DNA from 3 places in the Kitasatospora sp. NBC_00240 genome. Region 1 is predicted to be linked to each of the others. Evidence: riboswitches for the same ligand, from Rfam matches in the RefSeq annotation. Region 1 holds a riboswitch; each other region holds the start of a gene.

Region 1 (3,269 bases):
GACTGCCACCTCGCCGGGGCGCCGCGCACCAACCGCGCCCCCGGCGGCCGCTCCGGTGTCCGAACGTGACCGGTCCGTCGCGGCTACGGCTGTCCGGCGAGGGCGGCCTTCAGCTGCACGGCCGGGTCGGCGGCCGGCACCGGGTCGAGGACGGCGCCGCGCTCCAGCAGCCGGCGCCCCTGGGCGAGGTCGCGCGGGCGGTCGACGGTCAGCAGGGCGCGCAGCTGCCCGCCGCGCGTCCAGAGCACCGTCCAGGACGGGTCGCCGGGCGCCCCCCGCCACAGCACCTCGTCGCCGTCGCCGTGCCGGCCCGCGTACTGCACCATCCGCCCGAACTGCTCGGACCAGAAGTACGGCACCGGGTCGTACGGGGTGTCCAGGCCGAGCAGCGAGGCCGCTGCCGCCGCCCCGGACTGCAGCGCGTGGTCCCAGTGCTGGACGGACAGCCGGCCGCCCCAGCGGGTCGAGGGGTAGGAGACGCAGTCGCCGGCCGCGAGGACCCCGGGCAGCGAGGTGCGCAGCCGCTCGTCCACCAGGACGGCGCCGGCCGCGTCCAGCTCGACCCCGGAGCCGGCCAGCCAGCCGGTCGCCGGGCGCACCCCGACGCCGACCACCACCTCGTCGGCGGCCAGCCGGGTGCCGTCGGCGAGCAGCACCTCGTGCGGGCCGACCGAGGCCACCCTGGCGCCGCAGCGCAGGTCGACGCCGGCCGCCCGGTACCAGGCGGTCATCGCGCCGCCGACCGCCGGGGGCAGCGCGCCGGGCACCGGTGCCGGACCGGCCTCCACCACGGTGACCTCGCAGCCCAGCGCGCGGGCGACACCGGCGGTCTCGGCCCCGATCCAGCCGGCCCCGACCAGTACGATCCGCGCTCCCGGCCGCAGCAGCGCGCGCAGCGCGAGGGCGTCGTCGACGGTCCGCAGCAGGTGGGCGCGGTCCGCGCCGGGCAGCGCGACGGGTGCGGCGCCGGTGGCGATCACCAGGCTCCCGTACGGCAGCTCGCCGGCGTCGGTGTGCAGCACCCCGGGCTCCAGCCCGGTGGCCCGGCGGCCGGTGACGAGGTCGACGCCGAGGCCGTCGTAGTCGATGTCCAGGGTGGTGGCGTCGGCCTTGCCGAGCAGCACGTCCTTGGAGAGCGGGGGCCGGTCGTAGGGGGCGTGCGGTTCGTCCCCGAGCAGGACGATCCGACCCTGCCGGCCGCCCCCGCGCAGCGCGCGCACGCACTGGGCCCCGGCCAGCCCCGCCCCGACAACGACCACCTGGTCCGTGTTCCGCCGCTCTCCCACGGCGCCACCCTATCGGCGCCGTCCGCCCCTTGTACGCGCCTTCGGCCCGGACGGCACCCGGAGTTATGGTGGGTGCACCTCGACCGGACGGCGCCCCAGGTGCCGGGCGGTCCGTACCACGGGGGCCCGGCGCACCGGGCTGAGAGGCGGGCTGGCACGGCCTGCGACCGTCCGAACCTGATCCGGGTCATTCCGGCGAAGGGAGAGCAGGGACTTTGACACGCTTCACGAGCGGCGCGACGACGGACGTCCTCGTCGTCGGCGGCGGGATCATCGGCCTCGCGGTGGCCTGGCGGGCCCGGCAGCGCGGCCTCGGCGTGGTCGTGGTCGACCCGGCGCCCGGCGGCGGGGCCGCCCAGGTCGCGGCCGGGATGCTGGCCCCGGTCACCGAGCTGCAGTACGGCGAGGAGCCGCTGCTGAAGCTCGGGATGGCCTCCAACGAGCGGTACCCGGCCTTCGCTACCGAGCTGGAGGAGGCCTCCGGCCTTTCGACCGGCTACCGCGCCTGCGGCACCCTCGCCGTCGCGCTGGACTCCGACGACCGCGAGGAACTGCGCGAGCTGCACGCCTTCCACGGGCGCCTGGGCCTGGACTCGGCCTGGCTCACCGGACGCGAGTGCCGCAAGCTCGAACCGATGCTGGCCCCGGGCGTCCGCGGCGGGCTGCACGTCACCGACGACCACCAGGTGGACGGCCGCCGGCTGGCCGCCGCGCTGGTGGCCGCCTGCGAGCGCGCCGGGGTGCTGCTGCACCGCGCCGAGGTCGCCGAGCTGCTGGTCACCGGCGGCCGCGCGACCGGGGCCCGGCTGAGCACCGGCGGGCTGCTGGGCGCCGGCCAGGTGGTGCTGGCGGCCGGGCCGCGCAGCCACCTGCTGCCCGGCCTGCCCGAGGGGGTGCTGCCGGCCGTCCGCCCGGTCAAGGGCCAGATCCTGCGGCTGCGGGTGCCCGAGGCGTACCGGCCGTTCCTGTCCCGCAACGTCCGCGCGGTGGTGCGCGGGCAGCACCTGTACCTGGTGCCGCGCGAGGACGGCGAGCTGGTGATCGGCGCGACCAGCGAGGAGCAGGGCTACGACACCACCGTCACCGCCGGCGGGGTGTACGAGCTGCTCCGCGACGCCCACGACCTGGTCCCCGGGATCACCGAGCTGCCGCTGGTCGAGACCTCCGCCGGGCTGCGCCCCGGCTCCCCCGACAACGCCCCGCTGCTCGGCCCGACCGCGTTGCCCGGCCTGGTCGCGGCGACCGGCCACTACCGCAACGGCGTGCTGCTCACCCCGGTGACCGGCGACCTGCTCGCCGAGTACCTGGCCACCGGCGTGACGCCCGAGTTGGCGGCGCCGTTCTCCCCCGGCCGGTTCGCCGCCGGCCCCTCCGCCGCCGGGGCCGTCCCCTCCGGCACGGCCCCGTCCGACCTCTCCACTCCCGCAAAGGCACTGGCATGACCGATATCTCACTCTCCGTCAACGGCGAGCCCCGGCAGGTGCCCGCCCGGAGCACGCTCGCCGAGGTGGTGGCCGGCGTGAGCGCCGCGCCGTCCGGGGTCGCCGCGGCGGTCAACGAGACCGTGGTGCCGCGCGGTGCCTGGGCCGGGACCGGCCTCGCCGCGGGCGACCGGATCGAGATCCTCACCGCCGTGCAGGGAGGCTGAGCGCCGTGGCCGACACCGCGACCACGACCGCGACCGCCGACGACAAGGACCTCCTGACGATCGCCGGGACCACCTTCGGCTCCCGCCTGATCATGGGCACCGGCGGGGCGCCGAGCCTGGACGTCCTGGAGCAGGCGCTCCGGGTCTCCGGCACCGAGCTGACCACGGTCGCGATGCGCCGGGTGAGCACCTCCACCCAGGGTTCGGTACTGGACGTGCTGACCCGCAACGGCATCCGGGTGCTGCCCAACACGGCGGGCTGCTTCACCGCCGGCGAAGCGGTGCTGACGGCCCGGCTGGCCCGTGAGGCGCTCGGCACCGACTGGGTCAAGCTG
Region 2 (3,269 bases), 2.1 Mb from region 1:
GGGCGAGCGGGCCGGCCTGCATGGCGCGGGCCGTCGCGGTCTCCATCTCGGCCTGGTAGCCGGCCTGCTGGATGCCGCTGTTGCGGGTGGCCTCGGCCTTGCGGGCGAACGCCTCCTGCTCGGCCTCGGTGGCCTGGCGGTCCGCCTCGGCCTGGGCGATCCGGGCGTCCCGCATGACCCGGGCGGCGTGCGGGGCGGCGAGGTTCTGGATGTACCCGGTCGGGTCCAGGATCTCCTGGATCTGCAGCGAGTCGATGATCAGGCCCAGCTTCTCCATCTCCGTGCCGGAGGCGGCCCGGGTCTCCCCGGTGAGCCGCTCGCGGTCGCGGATCATGTCCTCGACGGTCAGCCCGCCGACGATGGAGCGCAGATGGCCGGCGAAGACGTTGTGGACGCGGTGGCCCATCATCGCCTGCTGGTCCAGGAAGCGGCGGGCGGCGTTGGCGATCGACACCGTGTCGTCGCCCACCTTGAAGATCACAACGCCCTTGACGTGCACCGGGATCCCCTGCGAGGTCACGCACTCGACGTCGAGGTCGGCCTCGTTGAGGTCCAGCGACAGCTTGCGGACGACCTGGACGCCCGGGGTGACGAGCGTCCCGCGGCCGGTGACGACCCGGAACCCCAGCCCCTCACCGACTCCCTCGGCGCGGTGCTTGGACCCGGAGATGATCAGTGCCTCGTTGGGCTCGGCGACCCGCCACATGAGCTTGAAGAGCACGATCAGGATGATGATCGAGGCGACGGCCGCCCCTGCGATGCCGATGAGCATCGGCTGATTCCCCCTTCAGGGCACACCGGTTCCGTGGCTGCGCTCTGTTGTGCAGGATGGCGCGGAACACGGTGGCAGCGGAGATTCTGCGCCTGTTCCGATCACTTGGGAAGCAGCTGGTGTCCTGATTCTGTATCAGCCGGTCAGGCCGGTGTTACGTACACCGTCCGTGGCGGCTGGTACTCGACCACGACCACCCGGGTGCCGACCGCCAGCCGCTCCCCGGGGAACGCCGGATGGGCGAGGAACGCCTCCGACCCCTGCCTGGCCACCACGTGGATCATCACCTCGCCGACCAGACCGTCGCCGACCGTCCCCGTCACCCGTCCCGTGCTGCCGACCACCGCGGACCCCTCTCCGTCGGCTCCCAGTGTGCCCGCGCGGCCGCTTCCTGGACCCCCTCTGGACCGCCACCCGCGGTGCCCGCTACGGTGTTGAGGTCTTGTTGCGGACAAAACCGTCCGTAGACACGGGAGCTCGGAGCACCGGGCTGAGAGGGCGCTGAACGGTACGCCACCACGCGTACCAACCGCTGCGTCGACCGCAGGAACCTGGACCGGGTAATGCCGGCGTAGGGAGTAGAAGGTCAGATGACCATGTTCGAAACACCGGAGAAGTCTGCCCAGAGCCCGGCGGGCGGCGCGGCCGGCAGCCCGGTCAGCAGCGCGGCCAGCGGCTACCCGACCCCCGCCTGGCGCAAGGCCTACCGTGAGGGATCCCGCCCCGACCTGCGGGTTCCGTACCGCGAGGTGGTCCTCACCAACGGCGGGAGCGTCCCGCTGTACGACACCTCGGGCCCGTACACCGACCCCTCGTACGAGCCGGACGTCCGGCGCGGCCTGCCGGCCCTGCGCGACGCGTGGATCCGCCAGCGCGGCGACGTCGAGGAGTACGACGGCCGCGAGGCCCGCCCGGAGGACGACGGGATCAAGCACACCTCGCCGCGCGGCGGGGACCTGCGCAACCTCGACGCCGTCTTCCCCGGCCGCCCGCGCCGCCCGCTGCGCGGCCGCGACGGCGCGGCCGTCACCCAGCTCGCCTACGCGAGGCGCGGGATCGTCACGCCGGAGATGGAGTTCATCGCCCTGCGGGAGGGCCTGGAGGCGGAGTTCGTCCGCTCCGAGGTGGCCCGCGGCCGGGCGGTGATCCCGCTGAACGTGAACCACCCGGAGGTCGAGCCGGCGATCATCGGCACCAACTTCCTGGTGAAGATCAACGCCAACATCGGCAACTCCGCGGTCACCTCCTCGATCGAGGAGGAGGTGGAGAAGATGACCTGGGCGACCCGCTGGGGCGCCGACACCGTGATGGACCTCTCCACCGGCCGCAACATCCACACCACCCGTGAGTGGATCCTGCGCAACTCGCCCGTCCCGATCGGCACCGTGCCGCTGTACCAGGCGCTGGAGAAGGTCGACGGCAAGGCGGAGGAGCTGAGCTGGGACGTCTACCGCGACACCGTGATCGAGCAGTGCGAGCAGGGCGTCGACTACATGACCGTGCACGCCGGCGTGCTGCTTCGGTACGTGCCGATGACGGCCCGGCGCAAGACCGGCATCGTCTCGCGCGGCGGCTCGATCATGGCGGCCTGGTGCCTGGCCCACCACCGGGAGAACTTCCTCTACACCAACTTCGAGGAGCTCTGCGACATCCTCGCGAGCTACGACGTCACCTTCTCGCTCGGTGACGGCCTGCGCCCCGGTTCCACCGCGGACGCCAACGACCAGGCGCAGTTCGCCGAACTGCAGACCCTCGGCGAGCTCGGCCGGATCGCCCGGGACCGGGACGTCCAGGTGATGATCGAGGGCCCCGGCCACGTCGCGATGAACAAGATCAAGGAGAACATGGATCTCCAGAAGGAGATCTGCGACGAGGCGCCGTTCTACACCCTCGGCCCGCTCACCACCGACGTCGCCCCCGGCTACGACCACATCACCTCGGGCATCGGCGCGGCGATGATCGCCTGGTGGGGCACGGCGATGCTCTGCTACGTCACGCCCAAGGAGCACCTGGGCCTGCCCAACCGGGACGACGTGAAGACCGGCGTCATCACCTACAAGATCGCCGCGCACGCCGCCGACCTGGCCAAGGGCCACCCCGGCGCCAGCGACTGGGACGACGCGCTCTCGGACGCCCGGTTCGAGTTCCGCTGGGAGGACCAGTTCAACCTGGCCCTCGACCCGGAGACGGCCCGGGCCTTCCACGACGAGACGCTGCCGGCGGAGCCCGCCAAGACGGCGCACTTCTGCTCGATGTGCGGCCCGAAGTTCTGTTCGATGAAGATCTCCCAGAAGATCCGCGACGAGCACGGAGACGGATCGACGGCGGTGGCGACGGAGTTCGACCCGGAGGCGGCGGCCGGCATGGCCGCGATGTCGGCCGAGTTCGCCGCCAAGGGCAACCGGGTGTACCTGCCGTTGGCGGACTGACGGTCCGTCGCGCCCCGTCGGGTGCGTGACGAGGCGTGGAGCAGCGCTGTTCCGGGGGCAGGAGGGGG
Region 3 (3,269 bases), 1.8 Mb from region 1:
GCCTCCACCCGGCCGCGGAACCGGACCGGGTGCTTGGTCTCGATCGCCAGGTCGACCCGGCGGCCGCAGTCGGCGACCAGCTCCAGCAGGCTGTCCAGTCGCAGCACGGCCCGGGCCTCCGGGTCGGCGGCGCCGGCCCCGTCCTTCCAGGAGCCGAAGTCGTACGCCTCCAGCTCGGCCAGGGTCATCGCGGAGACCACCCCGCGGCCGTCCGAGGTCCGCTGGATCCGGCGGTCGTGCACGCAGACCAGCTGCCCGTCCGCAGTCACCCGGACATCGCACTCGAAGGCGTCGGCGCCCTCCGCGAGAGCCCGCCGGTACGCGGCCAGGGTGTGCTCGGGCAGCGCCCGGGAGGAGCCACGGTGGGCCACCACCTGGACGTGCTGCGCGGTGCGGGCGGTCGCGGGGGACAGGTCGGCGCTGGTCACAGCGCCAACGATAGGCGCCCCGGATGACGGAACGGCGACGGCGGCCCCAACCTGCGGGGCCGCCGTCGCCGCGGTGGCGCGATCCGGGCGGTCGGCTCGGGCGGTCGGCCCCGGCCGGCCCGCCCGGAGGGGGTCAGTCCTCGGTCCGCCCGGCCCCGGTCAGCGGGGTGAGGGCCAGGGTGACCAGCGCGGGCACCAGGAACCCGAACAGCGAGGCCGAGGTCCATTCCTGCGGGGTGAAGTGCAGGGCGCTCTGCGCGCCCGTCCAGAGGTCCACCCACCAGCCGGCGATCGCGGTCGGGGCGATGAACTGGTAGACCGCGAAGCCCAGCGCCCACGGCAGCAGCATCAGCCAACGCGTGGGAGCCCGCTCGGAGAGATCCCAGCCCCGGCGGCCGGCGCCGAAGAAGTAGTCCACCGCCAGCACCGCGAACAGCGGCACGAAGACCGAGCCGATCAGGCCGAGGAAGTTGTAGTACGAGGCGGTGAATTCCTTGATCTGCAGCGCCAGGACGGTGGTCAGCACGCCGATCCCGCCGGTCAGCAGCCGCCGGTCGATCCGCGGGAACAGGTTGTGGACCGACATCGCGGTCGAGTACACGTTCGCGAAGGACTGGTCGGTCTCGCGCAGCACCAGCACCAGCAGGAAGGCCCAGCCGGCCCAGACCCCGGTGAACGAGGAGAAGATCTTCTCGGTGTCCCCGCCGGACTGCAGCAGCGCGATCAGGCCCAGCACGTAGCACCAGACCTGGGCCACGGTGTAGCCCGAGAAGGTGCCCCAGAAGGCGGCCGAGGCGGTGCGCGAGTGCCGGGTGTAGTCGGCGGCCAGCGGCACGAAGGAGATCGACAGCGCGATGACGGCGTCGGTCGCGTGCAGGAACCCGTGCCAGTTGCCCGCCCCCGGGTCGGGGAAGCCCTGACGGCCCAGCTGGACGGTGAAGTACACCATCGCCACGGCCACCGCGGCGGCCACGTACTTGCGCAGCACAGCGATCGAGCCCAGCGGCCAGATCGTCAGCACGGTGGTCAGCGCCCCGGCCAGCAGCACGAACAGCCAGCGGTACCCGTCGGTGCCGGCCACCGTCTGGGCGCCCTGGGCGATCACGGTGAGCTCGAAGACGCCCCAGCCGACGCACTGGGCGATGTTCAGCACCGTCGGCAGGTAGCTCAGCTTCGTACCGAACAGCCCGCGCAGGTTGGCCATCGCCGGCGCGCCGGTCTTCGCCCCGATCAGGGCGGCCACGCCGAGCGCGGCGGTGCCGATCACGGTGCCGGCGAGGATCGCGACCACGGCCGCGGTGAAGGACATCTCCGAGCCCGGGGCGCCCAGCACGGTCGCGGCGGTGCTGAAGCCGATCAGGCTGACGCCCAGGTTGAGCCAGAGCGCGAACTGGTCCTTGAAGGACAGCGTGCGCGGCGGCTCGGTGTCGAGAACGAGCGGCGCCTCGGCGCGCCCGTGCGCCTCCGGACGGTCCAGCACGGCGACGTCCGTGTGCAGGCCCCCCTTGTGAAGGCCTTCCGAAGGAGCGGGGAATTCCGTGGACGCCGACGCGTCCGAAGAAGAGGATGGCGAAGCAGGCGGCATGGCCGATACTCCCTACGCCGGCATTACCCGGACAGGTTCCGGCGGTCAGCGCTCCCTCGCCCGCCGTCCACGACTACCGTGGCGTACGGTCGACCAGCGCACTCTCAGCCTGGAAGGGGTCCAAGCTCCCGCGTGTTCAGATTGAAGCGACAGGCTAGCGGGAGCCGGGAGGAACGCCAAGGCCGGGGCCGCAGGCCGTCCGCATCGCGGGACGCGCGGGCCGGGCCGGCCGCCGGTGTTCGGTCCGGCTAAGGATTCTTATGAGTTCTTCAGAGGGCCCCTTACGGCAATCGAATCCCGCATACGAAAAACTATGCATCTTGGTCCTGTCAGCTATGGAGGTCGTCAGTGAGCACCGAGCGCGAGAGTGGGTCCACCGGACCGCAGGAGGGGCAGCCCTCCGGCGGTCACGGGGCGGTGGGTCCGGTGTCCGACGGCCCGGCGCAGCAGCCCGCGGCCGCCGCGGCAGGTGCCGGTACGCCGCCCGCCGGGGACTCCCCGCGGACGCTGGCCTTCGGCAAGCTGAGCGAGCCCGAGCCGGCCGCACCCGCCGCGCCAGTGGCACCCGCCGCACCGGCCACCCCTGTTGCCCCCGCGGCCCCGTCCTACCTGGACGCGCCGCCGCCCGTACTGCCCCCGGCCGCGCCGGTCGCGCCCGCCGCCCCGTCCTACCTGGACGCGCCGCCGCCGACCAACCCGTACGCGACCCCCGCCCCCGCGGCTGACCCGTACGCCACCCCCGCCCCCGCGGCCGACCCGTACGCCGGCACCGCCCCGGTCGCCGCCGGCCCCTACGCCGCCGCGCCCGCGCCCGGCCAGGGCCCCGCCGCCGACCCGTACGGCCCGCCGCCCGGCACCCCGGCCGAGCACGGCCACCACCCGTTCGGCTCCGGCCAGCCGCTCGGCGGCTGGGGCTCCCAGGACGCCGGTGCCGGTGGCACCTACGGCGGCCACGGCGGGCCCGGCCTGCCCGGCGGTCCCGGCTACCCGGGCCAGTACCCGGGCGCGGCACCCGGCGGACCGCGCAAGAAGCGTGGCGGCCTGGTCGCCCTGATCGCGGCCGTCGCCCTGGTCGCCGGTGTGGCCGGCGGCGCCGTCGGCGTCGCGGTCACCGACCACGGCGACAGGGTCAGCTCCGCCAACGACCACCGCAGCACCACCGTCCCGGCCGGCAACACCCAGAAGAACGAGGCCGCCCCCGGCTCCGTCGCGGCCATCGCCCAGAAGGCGCTGCCCAGCACCGTCACCATCAAGGC

What was found. Region 1 has a riboswitch for thiamine pyrophosphate ahead of thiO (glycine oxidase ThiO). Riboswitches for the same ligand answer to the same signal wherever they lie in the genome.
Region 2: linked by a shared signal. The riboswitch ahead of thiC (phosphomethylpyrimidine synthase ThiC) and the one ahead of thiO (glycine oxidase ThiO) in region 1 are both predicted to bind thiamine pyrophosphate.
Region 3: linked by a shared signal. The riboswitch ahead of OG689_RS21830 (cytosine permease) and the one ahead of thiO (glycine oxidase ThiO) in region 1 are both predicted to bind thiamine pyrophosphate.

Annotation. Positions count from the first base shown of each region.
Region 1 is NZ_JAPEMU010000001.1:6,964,357-6,967,625, reverse strand. Features, by position in the region: gene OG689_RS29825 (FAD-dependent oxidoreductase) at 84-1,286, opposite strand; TPP riboswitch at 1,395-1,508, shown strand; gene thiO (glycine oxidase ThiO) at 1,502-2,728, shown strand; gene thiS (sulfur carrier protein ThiS) at 2,725-2,934, shown strand; gene OG689_RS29810 (thiazole synthase) at 3,027-3,269, shown strand, end outside.
Region 2 is NZ_JAPEMU010000001.1:4,870,770-4,874,038, reverse strand. Features, by position in the region: gene OG689_RS20655 (flotillin family protein) at 1-772, opposite strand, end outside; gene OG689_RS20650 (hypothetical protein) at 916-1,116, opposite strand; TPP riboswitch at 1,232-1,367, shown strand; gene thiC (phosphomethylpyrimidine synthase ThiC) at 1,363-3,201, shown strand.
Region 3 is NZ_JAPEMU010000001.1:5,154,922-5,158,190, forward strand. Features, by position in the region: gene OG689_RS21825 (glycerophosphodiester phosphodiesterase family protein) at 1-428, opposite strand, end outside; gene OG689_RS21830 (cytosine permease) at 562-1,908, opposite strand; TPP riboswitch at 2,006-2,155, opposite strand; gene OG689_RS21835 (trypsin-like peptidase domain-containing protein) at 2,362-3,269, shown strand, end outside.